DNA from 3 places in the Pseudomonas sp. Fl5BN2 genome. Region 2 is predicted to be linked to each of the others. Evidence: riboswitches for the same ligand, from Rfam matches in the RefSeq annotation. Region 2 holds a riboswitch; each other region holds the start of a gene.
The links. Region 2 has a riboswitch for cobalamin ahead of GV819_RS20110 (CbtB domain-containing protein). Riboswitches for the same ligand answer to the same signal wherever they lie in the genome.
Positions count from the first base shown of each region.

Region 1: another riboswitch for cobalamin. It lies ahead of GV819_RS31075 (TonB-dependent receptor plug domain-containing protein); the one in region 2 lies ahead of GV819_RS20110 (CbtB domain-containing protein).
Region 3: another riboswitch for cobalamin. It lies ahead of cobO (cob(I)yrinic acid a,c-diamide adenosyltransferase); the one in region 2 lies ahead of GV819_RS20110 (CbtB domain-containing protein).

Region 1 covers NZ_JAAARL010000036.1:11,371-17,389, reverse strand. The annotation lists gene GV819_RS31085 (arginine N-succinyltransferase) at 1-972, shown strand, start outside; gene GV819_RS31080 (arginine N-succinyltransferase) at 1,034-2,152, shown strand; cobalamin riboswitch at 2,230-2,430, shown strand; gene GV819_RS31075 (TonB-dependent receptor plug domain-containing protein) at 2,460-4,508, shown strand; gene GV819_RS31070 ((2Fe-2S) ferredoxin domain-containing protein) at 4,520-5,272, shown strand; gene GV819_RS31065 (ABC transporter substrate-binding protein) at 5,265-6,019, shown strand, end outside.
Region 2 covers NZ_JAAARL010000014.1:88,780-94,798, reverse strand. The annotation lists gene nfuA (Fe-S biogenesis protein NfuA) at 1-432, shown strand, start outside; gene cobM (precorrin-4 C(11)-methyltransferase) at 717-1,463, opposite strand; gene GV819_RS20120 (cobalamin biosynthesis protein) at 1,546-1,962, opposite strand; gene GV819_RS20115 (CbtA family protein) at 1,959-2,660, opposite strand; gene GV819_RS20110 (CbtB domain-containing protein) at 2,672-2,863, opposite strand; cobalamin riboswitch at 2,961-3,183, opposite strand; cobalamin riboswitch at 3,375-3,599, shown strand; gene cobW (cobalamin biosynthesis protein CobW) at 3,697-4,767, shown strand; gene cobN (cobaltochelatase subunit CobN) at 4,771-6,019, shown strand, end outside.
Region 3 covers NZ_JAAARL010000006.1:70,084-76,102, reverse strand. The annotation lists gene GV819_RS10160 (PQQ-dependent sugar dehydrogenase) at 1-630, opposite strand, end outside; gene GV819_RS10155 (hypothetical protein) at 701-1,282, opposite strand; cobalamin riboswitch at 1,454-1,689, shown strand; gene cobO (cob(I)yrinic acid a,c-diamide adenosyltransferase) at 1,770-2,381, shown strand; gene GV819_RS10145 (cobyrinate a,c-diamide synthase) at 2,392-3,744, shown strand; gene bluB (5,6-dimethylbenzimidazole synthase) at 3,737-4,387, shown strand; gene cbiB (adenosylcobinamide-phosphate synthase CbiB) at 4,384-5,292, shown strand; gene cobD (threonine-phosphate decarboxylase CobD) at 5,285-6,019, shown strand, end outside.

The DNA of each region.
Region 1 (6,019 bases), on a different contig from region 2:
CGGCGTCTGGCCCGCGAACGCCTGCTGGGCGTGACCTCGCTGGTGGATGACGAAACCTGCCTGCGCGAGAAGATCCTCGACTCCGAGGCTTCCTTCGCCAAGGCCGAGGCCAGCCAGGGCCCGGAAAACTACTTTTTCGTGCTCGAGGACCCGGACAGCGGCCAGTTGCACGGCTGCTCGGACATCCTCGCCACGGCGGGTTTTGCCATGCCGTTCTACAGCCTGCGCAACCGCCCATTCATCAGCAGCTCGCGGGAGCTGAACATCCAGCACGGGGTCCCGACCCTGTCGCTGTGTCATGACCTCAGCGAGCAGACCCTGTTACGCAGTTTCCACATCGACGCCGCGCTGTCGGGCACACCGCAGGCGCAACTGACCTCCCGCGCCCGGCTGCTGTTCATCGCCGCGCACCCCCAGCGTTTTGCCGACAGCTGCATCAGCGAGATCGTCGGCTACAGCAATGACGCCGGTGAATCGCCGTTCTGGGAAGCCGTGGGCCAGCACTTCTTCGACCTGCCCTACATCGAGGCCGAACGCCTATGCGCCTTGCAGGGCCGCAGTTTTCTGGCGCAACTGATGCCCCAGTACCCGCTGTACATCCCGATGCTGCCGTCGTCTGCCCAGGACTGCATCGGCCAGATCCACCCCGATGCCCGGGAAGCCTGCGAGATCCTTGTCGACGAGGGATTTGCGGCAACCCAGTATGTCGACCTGTTCGATGCCGGGCCGACCCTGCAGGCGCGCAATAACCAGCTACGCTCGATCATCCAGAGCCGGGTCGCCACCTGCTACCTGAGCCCGCAGAGCGGCCAGGGCCAACTCTGGCTGCTGAGCAATGAGCGACTGCAGGGATTTCGCGCCATCGTTGCCGCCCTCGACGAAGCCCCCGGCGACGTCGCCGGCCTGGACTCGGCGATGCTCAACGCCCTGCAACTGCAACCGGGCGACCTGCTGCGGGGTGTCGCGTTATGAACCGGCGGCCGCATTCCCCTGCGTGCCTTGATGGTCCGCAACCATGGCATGGAGGCCACCAATGATCGTCCGTCCGATCCGCGTCACCGATCTGCCGGCGGTGCTGGCCCTGCTGGAAGGCAGCTGTCGTGACCTGAACAACCTCTCGACCGACCCCGAGCGCCTGGCGCACCGGGTCCGCTGGGCGCAACGAACCTTTGCCGGCCAGGTAGAACGAGCCGATGCCGACTACCTGTTCGTGCTGGAGGACGACGACCAGCAGGTGATCGGGGTCTGCGGCCTGAGCGGCGCCATCGGCCTGCGCGAGCCCTGCTACAACTACCGACTGGGCCTGACCTGTGGCAGTGCCCCGGGGCTGGGCGCCGACCGGCAGGTACCGACCCTGTTCCTGTGCAACGAGATGACCGGGCAATCCCTGCTCTGTTCGCTGTTCCTGCGCCGTGACCATCGCCAGGGCTATACCGGCCGCCTGCTGTCCACCGCACGCCTGCTGTTCGTCGCCGAACACCCAGCACGGTTCGGCGACAAACTGGTGGCCGAGCTGCGCGGCCAGCTCGACAGCCAGGGTCACTCACCCTTCTGGGACAGCCTGGGCCGGCATTTTTTCAAGATGGATTTCCACCAGGCCAACCGCCTCTCCAGCCACGGCGGCAAAGCCTTCATCGGCGAGCTGATGCCGCGCCAGCCGCTGTACACCTGCCTGCTGACCGCCGAGGCCCAGGCGGCCATCGGCCAGGCTCACGCGAGCACCGAGCAGGCGGTGAATATCCTCCGTGACGAAGGTTTCAATCATCAGGGCTGCATCGATATTTTCGACGGTGGCCCGCTGATCGAGGCCGAGGTGGCGAAGATCCGCAGCGTGCGCGAAAGCCAGACCCTGCCACTGATGGTGGGCACCCCGGATGAGCAGGCTCCGGTGTGGCTGATACACAACCGGCGCCTGGAAAACTGCCGTATCACCGCCGCCCCCGGGCGCGTGGTGGCCGGCAGCCTGCTGGTGGACCGGCTGGCCGCCAAGCGCCTGCAATTGCAACCGGGCGACTCGGTGCGCGCAGTACCGCTGCTGGCCTGCCCCTCGCGCGCCCTGGCGCAGTCACAGATCCACCTGCCCTCCAGCGCCAGCGACTGGCGCGCCACCCGCACCGCCCTGCCAGAAATGCTTCTGAGCGCCAAGCCCTGACCCGGTCGCCAGCAGCCCTGCATCCCGGTAACGCCTGAAAGCGCCCGCACCGTTGACGAACGCCAGGACGAATGTTCATATGCCGCTCAGTTTCAGGTGCCTCATGCCGCCGTGCATGAGGTGAAACGGGAAACCGGTGCGCCCTTCCAGGGCTAGTCCGGTGCTGCCCCCGCAACGGTAAACGAGTGCTGCATTCAACAGCCACTGTACTCAGGTATGGGAAGGCGAATGCCGCGAGCCTCGTGAGCCCGGAGACCGGCCTGAAGCTTGTGTTTGGCAATCCTGCGGTGGGCGGGCATGGGCCGGTATGGCCGCGTGCGCGTGCCCGCTACCTTCTCCTGCGTGCTTCCCGAAGACACTTTCGAGAAGACCAACAATGACAACAACACCCCAACCTTTCCTTGCATGCGACTGGCGTGCGCCTCGCCGCTCCTTGAGCGGTGCCCTGCTCGGCTGCCTGTTCAGCCCCCTGCTGCTGGCCGATGACGGGTCCCTGAAGCTCGACCAACAATGGATTTCCGCCCCTTCGGTGGAGTCCACCACGGTCGCCGAAATGGCGAAATTCGGCAGCAAGGTCGAGATCATCGACCGCCAGCAGATCGAGCGCGCCGGCCCCAGCAGCGACATCACCCGGGTCCTGCAGATGTACGTACCCGGCCTTTACGTCGCACCGAAAAACGGCCCCTTCGACTACGGCACCTATTCCCTGCTCGGCGGGCGCAACGACGACACGCTGATCCTGCTGGACGGCGTGCGCCTGAACAACCGCCTGTACGGCGGCCTGTACCTGGACACCCTGCCAGCCAACGCGATTGAACGCATCGAGGTGCTCAAGGGCGGCCAGAGCCTGCTGTTCGGCACCCAGGCCGTGTCCGGGGTGATCAACATCGTCACCCGCAGCCCGCAGACCCGCGAAGCCTCGGGCGAGGTCAACCTGGGCCTGGACAGCTTCATGGGCAAGAGCGGCGATGCCCGGGTGGAACGGATCGTCAGCAACGGTTTCGGCGACCTCGGGCTGCTGGCCTACGTCAGCCACAACGTTTCCGACGGCTACCAGCCGTTTCGCAACAGCGCCTACAGCCCCAGCACCCGCGACAAGAAACGCGCCTATGAAGTGAGCACCTTCGGCGCCAAGGCGATCCAGGGGTTTGCCGACGACTCGCGGCTGGAACTGTTCTACCAATACAGCGACGCCAACCTGGATTTCGCCCGGCCGCTGGACAACAAGAAGACCACCAACGACCGCATCCAGCAGATCGCCACGGCGACCTTCGAGCAACGCCTGGGCGAACGCTTCAGCTACTTCGTCAAGGGCCACGTCAACGACTGGGACACCCGCTATACGCGGATCAACAGCACCCCAGCCGGCGGCACCAAGGTCATCAATCACAACGACTACTGGGGCTTCACCGACTGGGGCCTGCAGGCCGAAGGCAAGGCCGAGCTGGACGGCGGCCACGTGCTGGTGTTCGGCAGCGACAACCAGTGGTTCAAGGGCCAGGACGATGTACTGAAGATCGACGACAACCAGGCCCAGGCCAATGCCCTCTACGCCCAACTGCGCCCGGTGATCGAGGCCCTGCCCGACTGGCACCCGAGCATCGGCGTGCGCCACGAGCAGATCAGCGGCGGTGAAAGCGCCACGGTCGGCATGCTCACCTCGCTGTATGACCTCAATGCCAACTGGCAACTGCGTGGCCAGTACGGCAGCGCCTTCAAGTTGCCCAACGCCGAGCAGCTGTTCGCCAACGAAGAGGACGAGAAAGGCAACCGCAACCTCAAGCCGGAAAAGAGCGTGAATGCCGAGCTGGGCCTGGACTACAAGGGCCGCCTGCTGGCCGGTGACTTCAACGCCAGCATCACCGCCTTCCAGCGCAAGATCGACGACCTGATCGCCCTGGATGACATCAACTGGGTCAATGGCGAGGGGCGGATCAGGGTCCGCGGTGTCGAAGTCGATGGCCGCTGGCAGTTCAGCCCGCAGTGGAACCTCTCGGCGGACATGACGCGCAACCTGGTGGAAGCACGCAATGGCGTGACCCTGAGCAATATCCCCGGCTTCTTCGCCCGCTCACGGCTGGGCTACGAGTCGGTGGATCGGATGTGGGGCGTTGGCGGGGCGATCCGCTACATCGGCCAGATCGACAGTTCGAAGAAGGTCGACTACGGCCACTACTCGGTGGTGGACGCCGATGCCTATCGCTACCTCGACGCAGCCCAGCAACATCGCCTGAGCCTGTTGGTAGAGAACCTGTTCGACCGCGACTACAGCACCAGTATCGCCAGCAATGCCCCTCGGGTGGACAACCTCGGACGGCCCTTCACCAGCGAAGTGCGCTACACCTACCGCTTCTGAGGCCGACTGACATGCGCGAGGATTATCAACGGGTGCTGTTCGTCGGCCCCGGCCTGCACGGCGGCGCCCTCGGCGAAGCCTTTGGCAAGGAGCTCAAGGCCCAGCGCGGCGATGACGCGAGCACCCGGGTGATCGACACCCTGGACGGTTTCGACAGCCTCTGGGCCGCCCTGGGCGAACCCTTGCCCATGGACGGCGCGGCGCTGCTGGTGGTGGACCTGGAGCCCAGCTCCGACAGCGCCTACCTGGACTGGCTACGCGATGAACTGGGGCACTTGGCCCGGGCTCACCCCCAGGCGCCGAAGCTCTGGATCACTGCTCAGGCCCTGGGCCGTCGTGGCCTGGACGCGGCCCTGGCCTGCGCCAGCATCGCTCAGCGCGAGCGGCACCTGCCCTGCGACAACGTCAATGCCGTGGCCAGTGACCCCGACTGGTCGCGGGTGCCGCCCCACGCCCGCCAGGTGTTTCTCTGCACCGGGCCACGCTGCGTACGGCGCGGCGCCCTGCCCCTGTGGAAGACCCTGCGCCGCGAACTGCTGCGCCTGGAGCGCATGGAAAAACCCGGTGGCGTGCTGCTGACCCGCACCGCCTGCCAGTTCCCCTGCAACCTGGGGCCGGTACTGACCGTGCACCCGGATGGCTGCTGGTACCGGGTCAGCAACGACAGCCAGGTGCTGCAACTGGTACAGGGGCACCTGGTGGAGGGCGAGCCGGTACGCGACCTGCTGATTTCCGGGCCTGCGGGAGGGTCGGCAGATGCTTAGGCTGATCCTCGGCGCCCTGCTCTGGCTGGCGGCATTGCCGGCCCTGGCGGACAGCTATGAGAACTGCGGCAAGACCTGGCGCCTGGAACACCCCGCGCAACGCATTGTCGCCCTCAACCAGCACAGTGCCGACCTGCTGCTGGCCCTGGGCGCCGGGCCGTCGATGATCGGCGTCGCCTATCTGGATGACGATGGCCTGGCCCAGGCGCAGGGGCACTACCACGGCGTGCCGGTGATCTCCCGGCAGTACCCTTCGGCGGAAGTGCTCTACAGCCTGAAACCCGACCTGGTGGTGGGCGGCTTCGCTTCGGCGTTTCCCGACAACTTCAGTTCCCGGGAGCGCCTGGGGGCCATCGGCATCGGCAGCTACCTGCTGGAGTCGGCCTGCGCCGGGCACGACGAGGATTACTTCGGGCAGATCCGCCGCGACCTGTTGACCCTCGGCCGGCTGTTGCACAAGGAACAGCAAGCGCGGCAGCTGATCGCCGGGATGGACGCTGACCTCGATGCCGCAGCGGCCTTGTACCGCGGGCGCGAAACGCCAGCGGTGTTCTACCTGGACAGTGAAGTCAACGGCCTGGCCAGCCAGGGCCAGCGCGGTTTTGTCGGCGTGCTGCTGCACGCCGCCGGGGCACGTAACAGCTTTGCTGCCATCGACCGCCCGCGCTTGGTTGTGGACAGCGAGACCCTGCTGGTCAATGACCCGGATGTGCTGCTCCTGGCTGACGCCCTGTGGTCGCCGGCATC
Region 2 (6,019 bases):
GAAAAACCCGAAGACAAGGCCCTGGGTCTGAAAAGCTTCACCGCCTACATCGATGCCTTCAGTGAGGGTTTTCTCGATGACGCGGTGGTCGACTACGCCACCGACCGCATGGGCGGCCAGCTGACCATCAAGGCGCCCAACGCCAAAGTGCCGATGGTCAACGCCGACAGCCCGGTCAACGAGCGCATCAACTACTACCTGCAAACCGAGATCAACCCGGGGCTGGCCAGCCACGGCGGCCAGGTCAGCCTGATCGACGTCGTCGAGGACGGCATTGCCGTTCTGCAGTTCGGTGGCGGTTGCCAGGGCTGCGGCCAGGCGGATGTGACCTTGAAGGAAGGCATCGAGCGCACCCTGCTCGAGCGTATTCCCGAGCTCAAGGGCGTCCGCGACGTCACCGACCACACGCAGAAAGAAAACGCCTACTACTAAGGCGTTCGCTGCGAGATAAAAAACGGCGCCCCGTGAGCGCCGTTTTTTTATGCCTGCTGTGCCCAACAAATCGGCCTAGGAGCCGGCTTGCCGGCGAAAGGGCCCTTGAGCCTTGTGCTGCCGGTGAGAACGCGTTCGCTAGCAAGCCAGCTCCTGCAGGGCGTTACCGGGAAGGCATCCAACCCTGTAGGAGCCGGCTTGCCGGCGAAAGGGCCCCTGAGACGTACGCCAATATCGAGATCGCCTTCGCTGGCAAGCCAGCTCCTACGGGAGGTCAGGTGGGCTCAGGGGCGATAGAGGTGCGCATGCCCGGCGCGGTACAGGGAGGATTCGCTAAATGCATCGGTGGCCAAGACCCGGCCCACCAGAATCAGTGCCGTACGCCGGAAGCCCTTGGCGGCGACCCTCTCGACAATGTCCGCGAGGGTGCCCAGCACCCAATCCTGGTCGGGCCAGGTAGCGCGGTGCACCACCGCAATCGGGCAGTCGGCGCCGTAGTGGGGCAGCAGTTCGGCAACGATCTTCTGCAGATGGTTGACCCCAAGATGAATCGCCATGGTCGCTCCATGGGCTGCGAGGCTGGCGAATTCTTCGCCGGCGGGCATCGCGGTCTTGTCGGCATAGCGGGTGAGAATCACGCTCTGAGACACGTCCGGCAATGTCAGCTCGGCCCCCAGCAGTGCGGCGCAGGCGGCGGTGGCGGTGACCCCGGGAATGACTTCGAAGGGAATGTCCAGCTCCCGCAGGTAACGGATCTGCTCGCCGATGGCGCCGTACAGGCTTGGGTCGCCGGAGTGCACCCGGGCCACATCCTGGCCTTGGGCGTGAGCCTCCTTGATCGCTTCGATGATCTGTTCAAGGTGCAGTTCGGCGCTGTTGATCAGTCGCTGCGCACAGTGGCCTTCGAGTACCGCCTCGGGCACCAGGGAGCCGGCATAGATGATCACCGGGCAGCGATGGATCAGACGCTGGCCCTTGACGGTGATCAGTTCCGGATCGCCGGGACCGGCACCGATGAAATAGACAGTCATGGCTGTGTCCTGTGAAAAAAGGGCGGGAGCACGGCTTCAGATGAAGATTGCTCATGATCAAGGGCGGGGATTATCGGGGATTTTACTGGCAAGCGGCCAATGCCAGGGTGGCCTGGGCGTATTTTTGTCGGGGGATCAACAGTTTGGCCGTGCCTGGATGCAGTTGTTCGGCCAGGGCCAGGGCTGCGCTTTCGGCAACGCCGTAGCAGCCGGTACGCTCGAAGGCGATCTGCGAACGATGGCTCAGGCGCAGGGCATAAGGTGCCAGTTGCGTGCTGCTGAAGCAGGTCAGCGGCAGTTCCAACTGTGCGGCCAGTTCCAGCAGGCCGGGCTCGGCCTGTTTCAGGTCGATGCTGGCCAGGGCGAGGACTTGCTGCGAGTCGATGCGATGGGCCTGCAGTACCTGATCGAGCAGCGCGCGCAGCGTGGTCGCCGGGCAGCCTTTCTGGCAACCCAGGCCGACCACCAGCAGGGTCGGCGCTGCGCGCATCTCGATCATGCCGAGTATTGATCCGTGTTCTTGCGCCGGAACAACCAGGCGCTGATCAGGCCCAGGGCCAGCCAGAACGCGGCGTTGGTCAATTGCGAGGCGATCTTGAACTGCGCCTCCAGGGCTTCTGGCGCGAGCATCGAGTGCACTTCAGGCTGGGGCGCACCGATCACGTGAGGCACGGCGATGATGGCCGCGCCCAACAGCTTCAGCAGCCAGTTCTGGGCAAACACGATCAGCGCGATACCGGCGGCGGTGGACGCGGCAGTGCCGACCCACCAGACCTGGCGCTGCACCAGATCGGCGGCGGCGGTCCCTGGCAACTCCGGTGGCAGGCCCAGGGTTGGCGCCAGGCAGAAGGTCGCGTAGCCGGCCAGGCCCCAGAGCAGCCCCTGGGATGTGCGGTTGGGCGCACGCAGGGTGTAGAGGCCGGCGAGCATCAGGGCGAAGCCGACGGCCACCACCAGGTTGCCACCGGTGGTGGACAGCACGCGCTGCCAGCCATCTTCCGGCTCCCAGGCTTGGGCATCGTGGGTGTGGCCGGCCATGGCGCCTTCGGCGTGTTCATGGACTTCGGCGGCTGGGGCCTTCTCAAAGGTTTCCGCCTGCAGGATCAACGGGGCGACCCAGAAGCTTTGCAGCAGGGTCAGCAGCAGGGCGGCCAGGAGCCCGGTGAAACCTGCGGTTTGCGCAATACGCTTGATCATTTCGGCAGGTCTCAGTGGCAAGGGAAAGCAGCGCTGTGACGGGTATCGTGAGCGGCGTTGTGCACCGCTTCGATATGCGAGAAACCGGCGAAATACACCAGGCAGGCACCGAGAATCGAGGCCCCGATGGCGGCCACCAGGCGCTGGCTCAGAGTGGCGGTGCTGCTGGCGGAATGGCTGCTGGTGCTGCTGATGATCGACATGGCGCTTCCCTTTGGAGTGTCAGCGGGGGAGTTGCGCAGCAAAACCCCGCGTGACAGCCACGCAGGGTTTGCAACAGCGCCCGCCCACCGCGGGTTTGTTATTTGTGTGTCGCGGGCCGGTCTCCGGGCTGGCGAGGGGCAGGGCCTGGGCCTTGCCTGCAAGTGTCGCCTTCCCATGCCCAGGGCACAGTGGATCTGACACTTCGCTCGCTTACCGTTGCGGGGGCAGCACCGGACTGGTCACGACTTTGGAGTAAAGCACGTGATTCACCGGTTTCCCGTTTCACCCTGTAAAGGGCACCCGTAACAAGTTGTGTAGGAGATCATGGGCGGGGGAGCGTCGTCAATTGCCAGTCTTTCTCAGTTGTGCCGCGGGTGCAGACACTGGCTGGCCAGCCAAAGGCGCCGGGAGATTGTCGACGCCAGCCAGTCGGCTCCTGCCATGCCCCGGCCCACAAGGGCCGCGGGTATTTGCCTGTGCATTGTCGATTGACCGCCCCCCGCGCTCTGCGTAGCCTTGCGCGTTCGAGGTTCTTCGGCCAGCGGTCGAAGCTAAGAAGGGAACGCGGTCGATGCCGCGGCTGCCCCCGCAACTGTGAAGGGTTTGATTGCTGCAAGGCCACTGCATGGGCGTTCTGGACGCTTGCGGGAAGGCGCAGCAAGCGTCGGTCGCCAGTCCAAGGACTGGCACCGGCAGACCCTCAGCCAGGAGACCTGCCTCGACCCAAGATTCTCACTACAACCGGGCGGGGTGATCCGGTGGCGAATTCTCCGCGCGCCCGATGCTGCGGTCCTCGTCCCGTATGCCCGCCACCTTTGCCAAGGGGCATCCGATGAAAACACTGGCCAAACTTCCTGTCACCATCGTCACCGGCTTCCTTGGTTCGGGTAAGACCACCTTGCTGCGGCACATGCTGGACAACGCCCAGGGTCGGCGCATTGCGGTGATCGTCAACGAGTTCGGCGAGCTGGGCATCGACGGCGAGATCCTCAAGCAGTGTGCCATCGGTTGCACCGAGGAAGAGGCCAGCGGCCGAGTCTACGAACTGGCCAACGGTTGCCTGTGCTGCACCGTGCAGGAAGAATTCTTCCCGGTCATGCGTGAACTGGTGGCGCGCCGTGGCGATCTGGACCACATCCTCATCGAAACCTCCGGCCTGGCCCTGCCCAAGCCCCTGGTACAAGCCTTCCAGTGGCCGGAAATCCGCAGTGCCTGCACCGTGGACGCGGTGATCACCGTGGTCGACAGCCCGGCCGTGGCCGCTGGCACCTTCGCCGCCTTCCCCGATCAAGTGGATGCCCAGCGCAAGCTGGACCCGAACCTGGACCACGAGTCGCCGCTGCATGAGCTGTTCGCCGACCAACTGTCCAGCGCCGACCTGGTGATCCTCAACAAGACCGACCTGATCAATCCTGAAGACCTGGCCCGGGTGCGCCTGGAAGTCGCTGAAGAGCTGCCGCCGGCGGTCAAGGTCATCGAAGCCAGCAGCGGCCGCCTGCCACTGGATGTGTTGTTGGGCCTGGGTGTTGGCTCCGAGGAGCACATCGACAGCCGCCACAGCCACCACGATCACCACCATGATGGCGACGACGATCATGACGACCACGATCACGATGCCTTCGACTCGATCTCCATCGAGCTGCCCCAGGCCGACGAAAGCCTGCTGCTGGATGCCCTGACCCAGCTGGTGGTCAAGCACGGCATCCTCCGGGTCAAAGGTTTTGCCGCGATCCCCAACAAGCCGATGCGCTTGCTGATCCAGGGTGTGGGCACGCGTTTCGACAAGCACTTCGATCGCAAGTGGGGTGCCGACGAAGCCCGGACCACGCGCCTGGTGCTGATCGGCCAGGAACTGGATGCCGTCCAGCTGGAAGCGCAACTGCGCGCTGCCCTTAGCGTCTAAGCCATGCACCTGCTCAGGACCCAGCCCGGCGGATTCGTCTCGGATGACAACATTGCCGACCTTGGCCAAACCCCCGCCGAGCTGGTGATCCTCTGCAGTGGCGATTCCAGTCTGGCGCTGCTGGCGGACGCCGCCGAGCAGCTGCCCGAGGATTTCCCCAGTTTCCGCCTGGCCAACCCGATGCAGGTGCAGAACCACGCCTCGGTGGACCTGTATGTCGAGCAGGTGCTGCAGCACGCCAAGATCATCCTGATTTCCCTGCATGGCGGCATCGCCTATTGGCGCTACGGCGTCGAGCGGTTGGTGGCGCTGTCCCAGCGCGGGGTGCAACTGATCCTGGTGCCGGGAGACGACCGCCCGGACCCGGAACTCAGCGACCTGAGCACGGTGCCGGCCATTGAGCGTGACCGCCTCTGGCATTACCTGCGCCAGGGCGGGCGCGACAATGCCTTGAATTTCTACCGTTGCCTGGCCAGCGGCCTGCCGGGGCGCGACTACTCCTGGAGCGAGCCGCAAAGCCTGCCACGCACGGCGATCTACCACCCGCACAAGAGCCACGCCACCCTGGACGACTGGCAAGCCGATTGGCAGCCCGGACACGCGGTGGCGGCGGTGCTGTTCTACCGCTCGCACCTGCAAGCGGCCAACACCGGCTTCATCGACCTGTTCTGCCAGCGCTTGCAGGCGGCGGGACTCAACCCTTTGCCGCTGGCCGTGGCCAGCCTCAAGGAAGCGGGCTGCCTGAGCCAGGTCGAGGAGTGGCTGGATCAAGCCGCTGCCGGGGTGATCCTCAACACCACCGGCTTTGCCCAGTCCAGCCCCGAAGCCCCGCACCTGCGGCCGTTCCGGCGCAATATCCCGGTGATCCAGGCCATCTGCGCTCAGGATAACGAGCCGGGCTGGCGTGACAGCGAGCAGGGCCTGGGCCCGCGGGACCTGGCCATGCACATCGCCTTGCCGGAACTGGACGGACGGATCATCAGCCGGCCCATCAGCTTCAAGGACCTGGCCTGGCGCAGCGAGCGCAGTCAGTCGGATGTGGTCTGCTATCGGGGCCAGCCCGAGCGCATGGATTTCGTCGCCCAACTAGCCCGTCGCTGGGTCGAGCTGGGGCGCCTGGACAACGGGCAAAAGCGCATCGCCCTGATCTTGGCCAACTACCCGACCCGGGACGGGCGGATCGGCAACGGCGTCGGCCTGGATACTCCAGCGGCCGCGCTGAATATCCTCAAGGCCCTGCACGCCGAGGGTT
Region 3 (6,019 bases), on a different contig from region 2:
GGCGATGACGTTTTTGGTCCAGTGGTGGTTGAGTGTGCCGCCGGGCAGGTCGAGCACCTTGGTGCCGGGGGCGCTGATCCGAGTGTCACCGTCCTGGTAGGGGAAGCGCAGCAGCTTGTCGGTATCGGCTACATACAAGTCATTGCCCACCAGGGTCATGCCAAAGGGTGAGTTGAGGTTTTCCAGGAGCACGGTACGGGTTTCTGCCACGCCGTCGTGATCCAGGTCCCGCAGCAGAGTGATGCGGTTGGCGCTGGGTGCGGCGGCGCCGGCGCGGCTCATCACCTTGCTGGCAATCCAGCCACGGATGCCCTGGCTGTCGTCCGGCTTGGGCGGTGCATTGGTTTCTGCCACCAGTACATCGCCGTTGGGCAATACGTAGAGCCAGCGCGGATGGTCGAGGTTCTCGGCGAAGGCATTGACTTGGGTGCCGGCCGCTGCCACGGGTTTTCCGTCTTGAGGCCAGCCAATGGCCGGGGCGATGTTGACGGTGGGGATCAGCGTCGGGTTGGGTTCCGGCAGTTTGGGGTTCGGTCCGGTACCGTCCGAGACCTGCAGGCTGGAGGTCTCACCGCAGGCGCTGAGGCCGGCGGCGATGGCGATAAGCAAGGTGTGTCGAAGTTTGAGCATGCTGATTTCCCTATGAGTGCATGGACATCGTAGTCATAGAGGAGCATAGCCAGTCGATGGTTCCACCTGGTCAGCGAGACTCCTTGAACAATACCGCGATCCCGGGATGGTAGTTGCCGGCTTCGTTGCGCAGCTTGCGATAGGCGTAAGGGAAGTACCAGGCTACCGCGCAGCAGTGTTCTTTTTGCAGTTCGTCGAGCATGTCCTGGAGCTCTTCGGGGGTGGCGCTGTGTTGGGCTTTTTGCGGAGCGACGAACAGGCAGCCAAGCTTCAGGTCGCTGGCGTAGCTGATCTTTTTCGCATCAAGGGCAGCGTCCAGCAAGGCCTGGGTCAAGTGCAGGCTGTTGACCCGCGGCCAGCGCTGGGTGGCCTGGATATAGGCGCGTTCGTCCTTGGTGGCCAGATACAGGTCGGTGCGAGCGTTGCGGGCGCCTTCTTCCTGCTGCTTTTTGCTGGGGCTGTGTTCCAGGCTGACCATCTCTGCCATCCAGGCGGCCGCGGAGAGCAGTCCAAGGTTGGCTCGCTCGTCGAACCAGTAGGGCGTTTCGTTATCGCCGCGAATCGTGTTGTAGCGGTCAATGCAGTCGAACCAGCGTTCCAGCATCGGGCGCAGGAATTCCAGTTTCGGGTTGCTGATGATCATGCCTTGCATCGGGGTCCGTCCTTATTGTTGTCTGGCAGGATAGTGGGGGGGTGATTTGTGGCCATTTGATATCACTGTGATCAGTGTGGCACAAGATTGGCGTCAGTTTGTTGATGCAGTGCAGTTTTCTGGTGGACTCGACGGCCGGCTTTAATTGACGCTCCACCCCCAACCCTCTAACCTTCGCGACTTGTTTCAGGTGCTCTGTGGCCGGTGGTCGACAGAGTGAAACAGGGAAGCCGGTCAGGGCCTGTTCCAGCGATGGAGCCGGCGACAAATCCGGCGCTGCCCCCGCAACGGTAGATGAGTCAAGACTGCGCCAGGTGCCACTGTGTCGGTGACGATATGGGAAGGTGCGCAGTCCGGCAGTGATGCCCCTCATGAGCCCGGAGACCGGCCTGATCCATCCAACGGCATCACGGTGGGCGATGCCAGGCTTATGCCGTCTATTTCTTTTCCTGCCCGCCGTTCCCCAGCCCCAACGGAGAGCTGCCCCATGAGTGATTCCCCTGATCGTGACGAGCGCCATCTGGCGCGCATGTTGCGAAAAAAAGCCGTGATCGACGAACGCATTGCCAACTCACCCAATGAGTGCGGCCTGTTGCTGGTGTTGACTGGCAATGGCAAAGGCAAGAGCAGTTCGGCCTTTGGCATGCTGGCGCGGTCCATGGGCCACGGCATGAATTGCGGTGTGGTGCAGTTCATCAAAGGCCGTAACAGCACTGGCGAAGAGCTGTTTTTCCGGCGTTTTCCGGACCAGGTACGCTTTCATGTGATGGGCGAGGGCTTTACCTGGGAAACCCAGGATCGTCAGCGCGACATCGCCGCGGCTGAGGCTGCCTGGGCGGTATCCAAGGAGCTGTTGAGCGACCCGAGCATCGGTCTGGTGGTACTCGATGAGTTGAACATCGCTCTCAAGCACGGCTACCTGGACTTGGATCAGGTGCTCAGTGACCTGCAGGCCCGTCCACCGATGCAGCACGTAGTGGTGACAGGGCGCGGGGCCAAGCCGGAGATGATCGAGCTGGCAGATACCGTTACTGAGATGGGCGTGGTCAAGCATGCTTTCCAGGCCGGTATCAAGGCACAGAAAGGTGTTGAGCTGTGAGTGTGAATTCATGACCGATGTTCGTCATTGCCCGGCGGTATTGATTGCCGCACCGGCTTCCGGCCAGGGCAAGACCACCGTGACCGCAGCGCTTGCCCGTCTTCACCGTAATCAGGGGCGCAAGGTCCGGGTATTCAAATGCGGTCCGGACTTTCTCGATCCGATGATTCTTGAGCGTGCCAGCGGTGCTCCGGTCTATCAGTTGGACATGTGGATGGTGGGCGAGCAGGAAAGTCGTCGGCTGCTCTGGGAAGCTGCAGGCGAAGCCGACCTGATCCTTATCGAAGGGGTCATGGGCTTGTTTGATGGCACGCCCTCCAGCGCCGATTTGGCGCGGCACTTTGGCGTGCCGGTGCTGGGGGTGATCGATGGCACTGCCATGGCCCAGACCTTTGGCGCCCTGGCCTTGGGCCTGGCGCGCTACCAGCCAGACCTGCCGTTCGCCGGGGTGCTGGCCAACCGCGTCGGTACCCTGCGTCATGCGCAGTTGCTTGAGGGCAGCCTTACCGAAGGTTTGCGTTGGTATGGCGCTTTGTCTCGGGAGACCGGTATCGAGCTGCCCAGTCGCCACCTGGGGCTGGTGCAAGCCAGCGAGCTGAACGACTTGGACCTGCGTCTGGATGCCGCTGCCCAAGCCCTGGCCAGTAGCTGTGAAGTGGCGTTGCCGCCGGCGGTGGATTTCGCCGCGCCAGCGCCAGTAGTGTGCGAGCCGCTGCTGGAAGGTGTGCGTATCGCCGTGGCGCGCGACGAGGCGTTTGCCTTTACCTACGGTGCGAGCCTGGACCTGTTGCGGGCAATGGGCGCGCAGTTGAGTTTCTTCTCGCCCATCCATGATCGAGAATTGCCCGAGGCAGACAGTCTGTACCTGCCCGGTGGTTACCCCGAATTGCACCATCAGGCGCTGGCGCAGAACACTTCGATGCTGGACGCCATTCGCGCCCACCATGGCGCCGGCAAGCCGTTGCTCGCCGAGTGCGGCGGCATGTTGTATCTGCTGGATTCCCTGACCGATGTCGAAGGCCGGCGTGCCGAACTGCTGGGGCTGCTGCCCGGTGAGGCGGTGATGCAGAAGCGTCTGGCGGCCCTGGCCCTGCAGGCGGTGGAGTTGCCGGAGGGCAGCTTGCGTGGCCACACCTATCACCATTCCCTGACCAGTACCGAGCTTGAGCCGATTGCCCGGGGTGTGAGCCCCAATGGCGGCCGGGGAGCGGAAGCGGTGTATCGCGATGGGCGGATGACGGCTTCTTATGTGCACTTCTATTTCCCGTCCAATCCGGCGGCGATGGCGGCTTTGTTTGTTCCGGATGGGATTGACGCTGTTGTCGGCACGTCGGTGGTTGTCGAGGGTGTGGCAGGTGAGTGAGAAGGGTTTTTCTGCGGCGGAGCGCGAGGCGGTCTATCGCGCCATCGCCGAGCGGCGCGACATGCGTCATTTTGCCGGTGGCAGCGTGGCGCCCGAGCTGTTGAGGCGTCTGCTGGAGGCGGCGCATCAGGCACCCAGTGTGGGGTTGATGCAGCCTTGGCGTTTTATCCGTATCAGCGATCGCCTGCTGCGGGGGCAGATCCAGCAACTGGTGGAAGAGGAGCGGGTGCGCACCGCCGAGGCGCTGGGCGAACGTTCCGACGAGTTCATGAAACTCAAGGTCGAAGGTATCAATGACTGTGCCGAGGTGCTGGTCGCGGCATTGATGGACGGACGCGAGCGGCATGTTTTTGGTCGTCGAACCTTGCCGGAAATGGACCTTGCCTCCCTGTCCTGTGCGATTCAGAACCTCTGGCTGGCGGCGCGTAGCGAAGGCCTGGGAATGGGCTGGGTGTCGCTGTTCGAGCCGCAGGCCCTGGCCGACCTGCTGGGGTTGCCGGCTGGCGCCAAGCCCTTGGCGGTGTTGTGCCTGGGGCCGGTTACCGAGTTTTACCCTGCACCAATGCTGGTGTTGGAGGGCTGGGCACAGCCGCGGCCATTAAGTGAGTTGTTGTATGAGAATTACTGGGGAGTGAGTCAATGAGTGTGGCGTTGCTGAGTGTCGCTGGGGTAGCGCTGGATGCGCTGCTGGGCGAACCCAAGCGCTGGCATCCGCTGGTGGCGTTCGGCCGTCTGGCGGATCGTATCGAGCAACGTTTCAATGCCGCCGGCCGTGGCTGGCGCAGCCATGGCGTCACCGCCTGGGTCCTTGCGGTGCTGCCCTTGACTCTGCTGGCAACCGCACTTTCCTGGCTGCCTTATATCGGTTGGCTGGTGGAAGTCCTGGCGCTGTATTGTGCCTTGGGGCTGCGTAGCCTCGGCGAGCACGTCGAGCCTGTAGCTCAAGCATTGCGCAGTGACGATCTACCAGAGGCACGGCGTCGGGTAGGGTTTCTGGTGAGCCGCCAGACCAGTGAACTGGACGCGACTGAAGTGGCGCGCGCAGCCACTGAATCGGTGCTGGAGAACGGCAGTGATGCAGTATTCGCCGCATTGTTCTGGTTTGCCGTGGCCGGCGTGCCGGGTGTGGTGCTCTATCGTCTGAGCAACACCCTGGATGCGATGTGGGGCTATCGTAACGAGCGTTTCGAGCGCTTCGGTTGGGCGGCGGCACGGATTGACGATCTGCTCAACTACATCCCTGCACGGCTGGTGGCGCTGACCTATGCCCTGCTGGGCAAGACCCGCTTGGCACTCAAGTGCTGGCGTCGTCAGGGCCCGACCTGGGACAGTCCCAACGCCGGTCCGGTGATGGCGGCTGGAGCGGGCGCGCTGGGTGTGGAACTGGGCGGTGCGGCGATTTATCACGGTGAGTTGCATCAACGTCCGCAGCTGGGCGAGGGCGAACCGGCGGACGCCAATTCGATTGATCGCGGCTGGCAACTAGTGCAGCGAGGCGTGTGGCTATGGCTGCTGGTTCTTTGCCTGGGGGCTGAATTCTATGCTTGAACACGGCGGACGGTTGCGCAAGGCGGCCCAGGAATACGGCATTGCCGAAGAGGCCTGGCTGGATCTGTCCAGCGGACTGGCACCTTGGCCATTCCCTCTGCCGACCATCCCCATGCGCGCCTGGGCACGCCTGCCGGAGACCGATGACGGCCTGGAGCAGGCGGCCTGTGCCTATTACGGTGCCAGCGAAGTGTTGCCGGTGGCCGGTTCCCAGGCGGCGATCCAGTTGCTGCCGCGCTTGCGGCGAGCGGGCAAGGTCGGCGTGTTATCACCCTGTTATGCCGAGCACGCCGAAGCCTGGCGTCGTAGTGGCTATCGGGTGCGTGAGGTGCTGGAGCAGGAAGTGGATTTCTTCCTCGACAGCCTCGATGTACTGGTGGTTGTCAATCCCAATAATCCCACGGGCCTGAGCCTGACCCCGGAACGCCTGCTGGACTGGCACGGGCGGTTGGCCCAGCGCGGCGGCTGGCTGGTGGTCGATGAGGCCTTTATGGATAACACCCCGGACCTGAGCCTGGCCCGTCATGCTGATCAGGTCGGGCTGATTGTGTTGCGCTCGTTCGGCAAGTTTTTCGGTCTGGCTGGCGTGCGCCTGGGGTTTGTCCTGGCCGAGCGCCATTTGCTCAAGCTGTTGGCCGAGCAGGTCGGGCCCTGGGCGGTCAGCGGGCCGACCCGGATTCTTGGTCAGGCTTGCCTGCGGGATGTCGCCGGGCATACCCGGCAACGC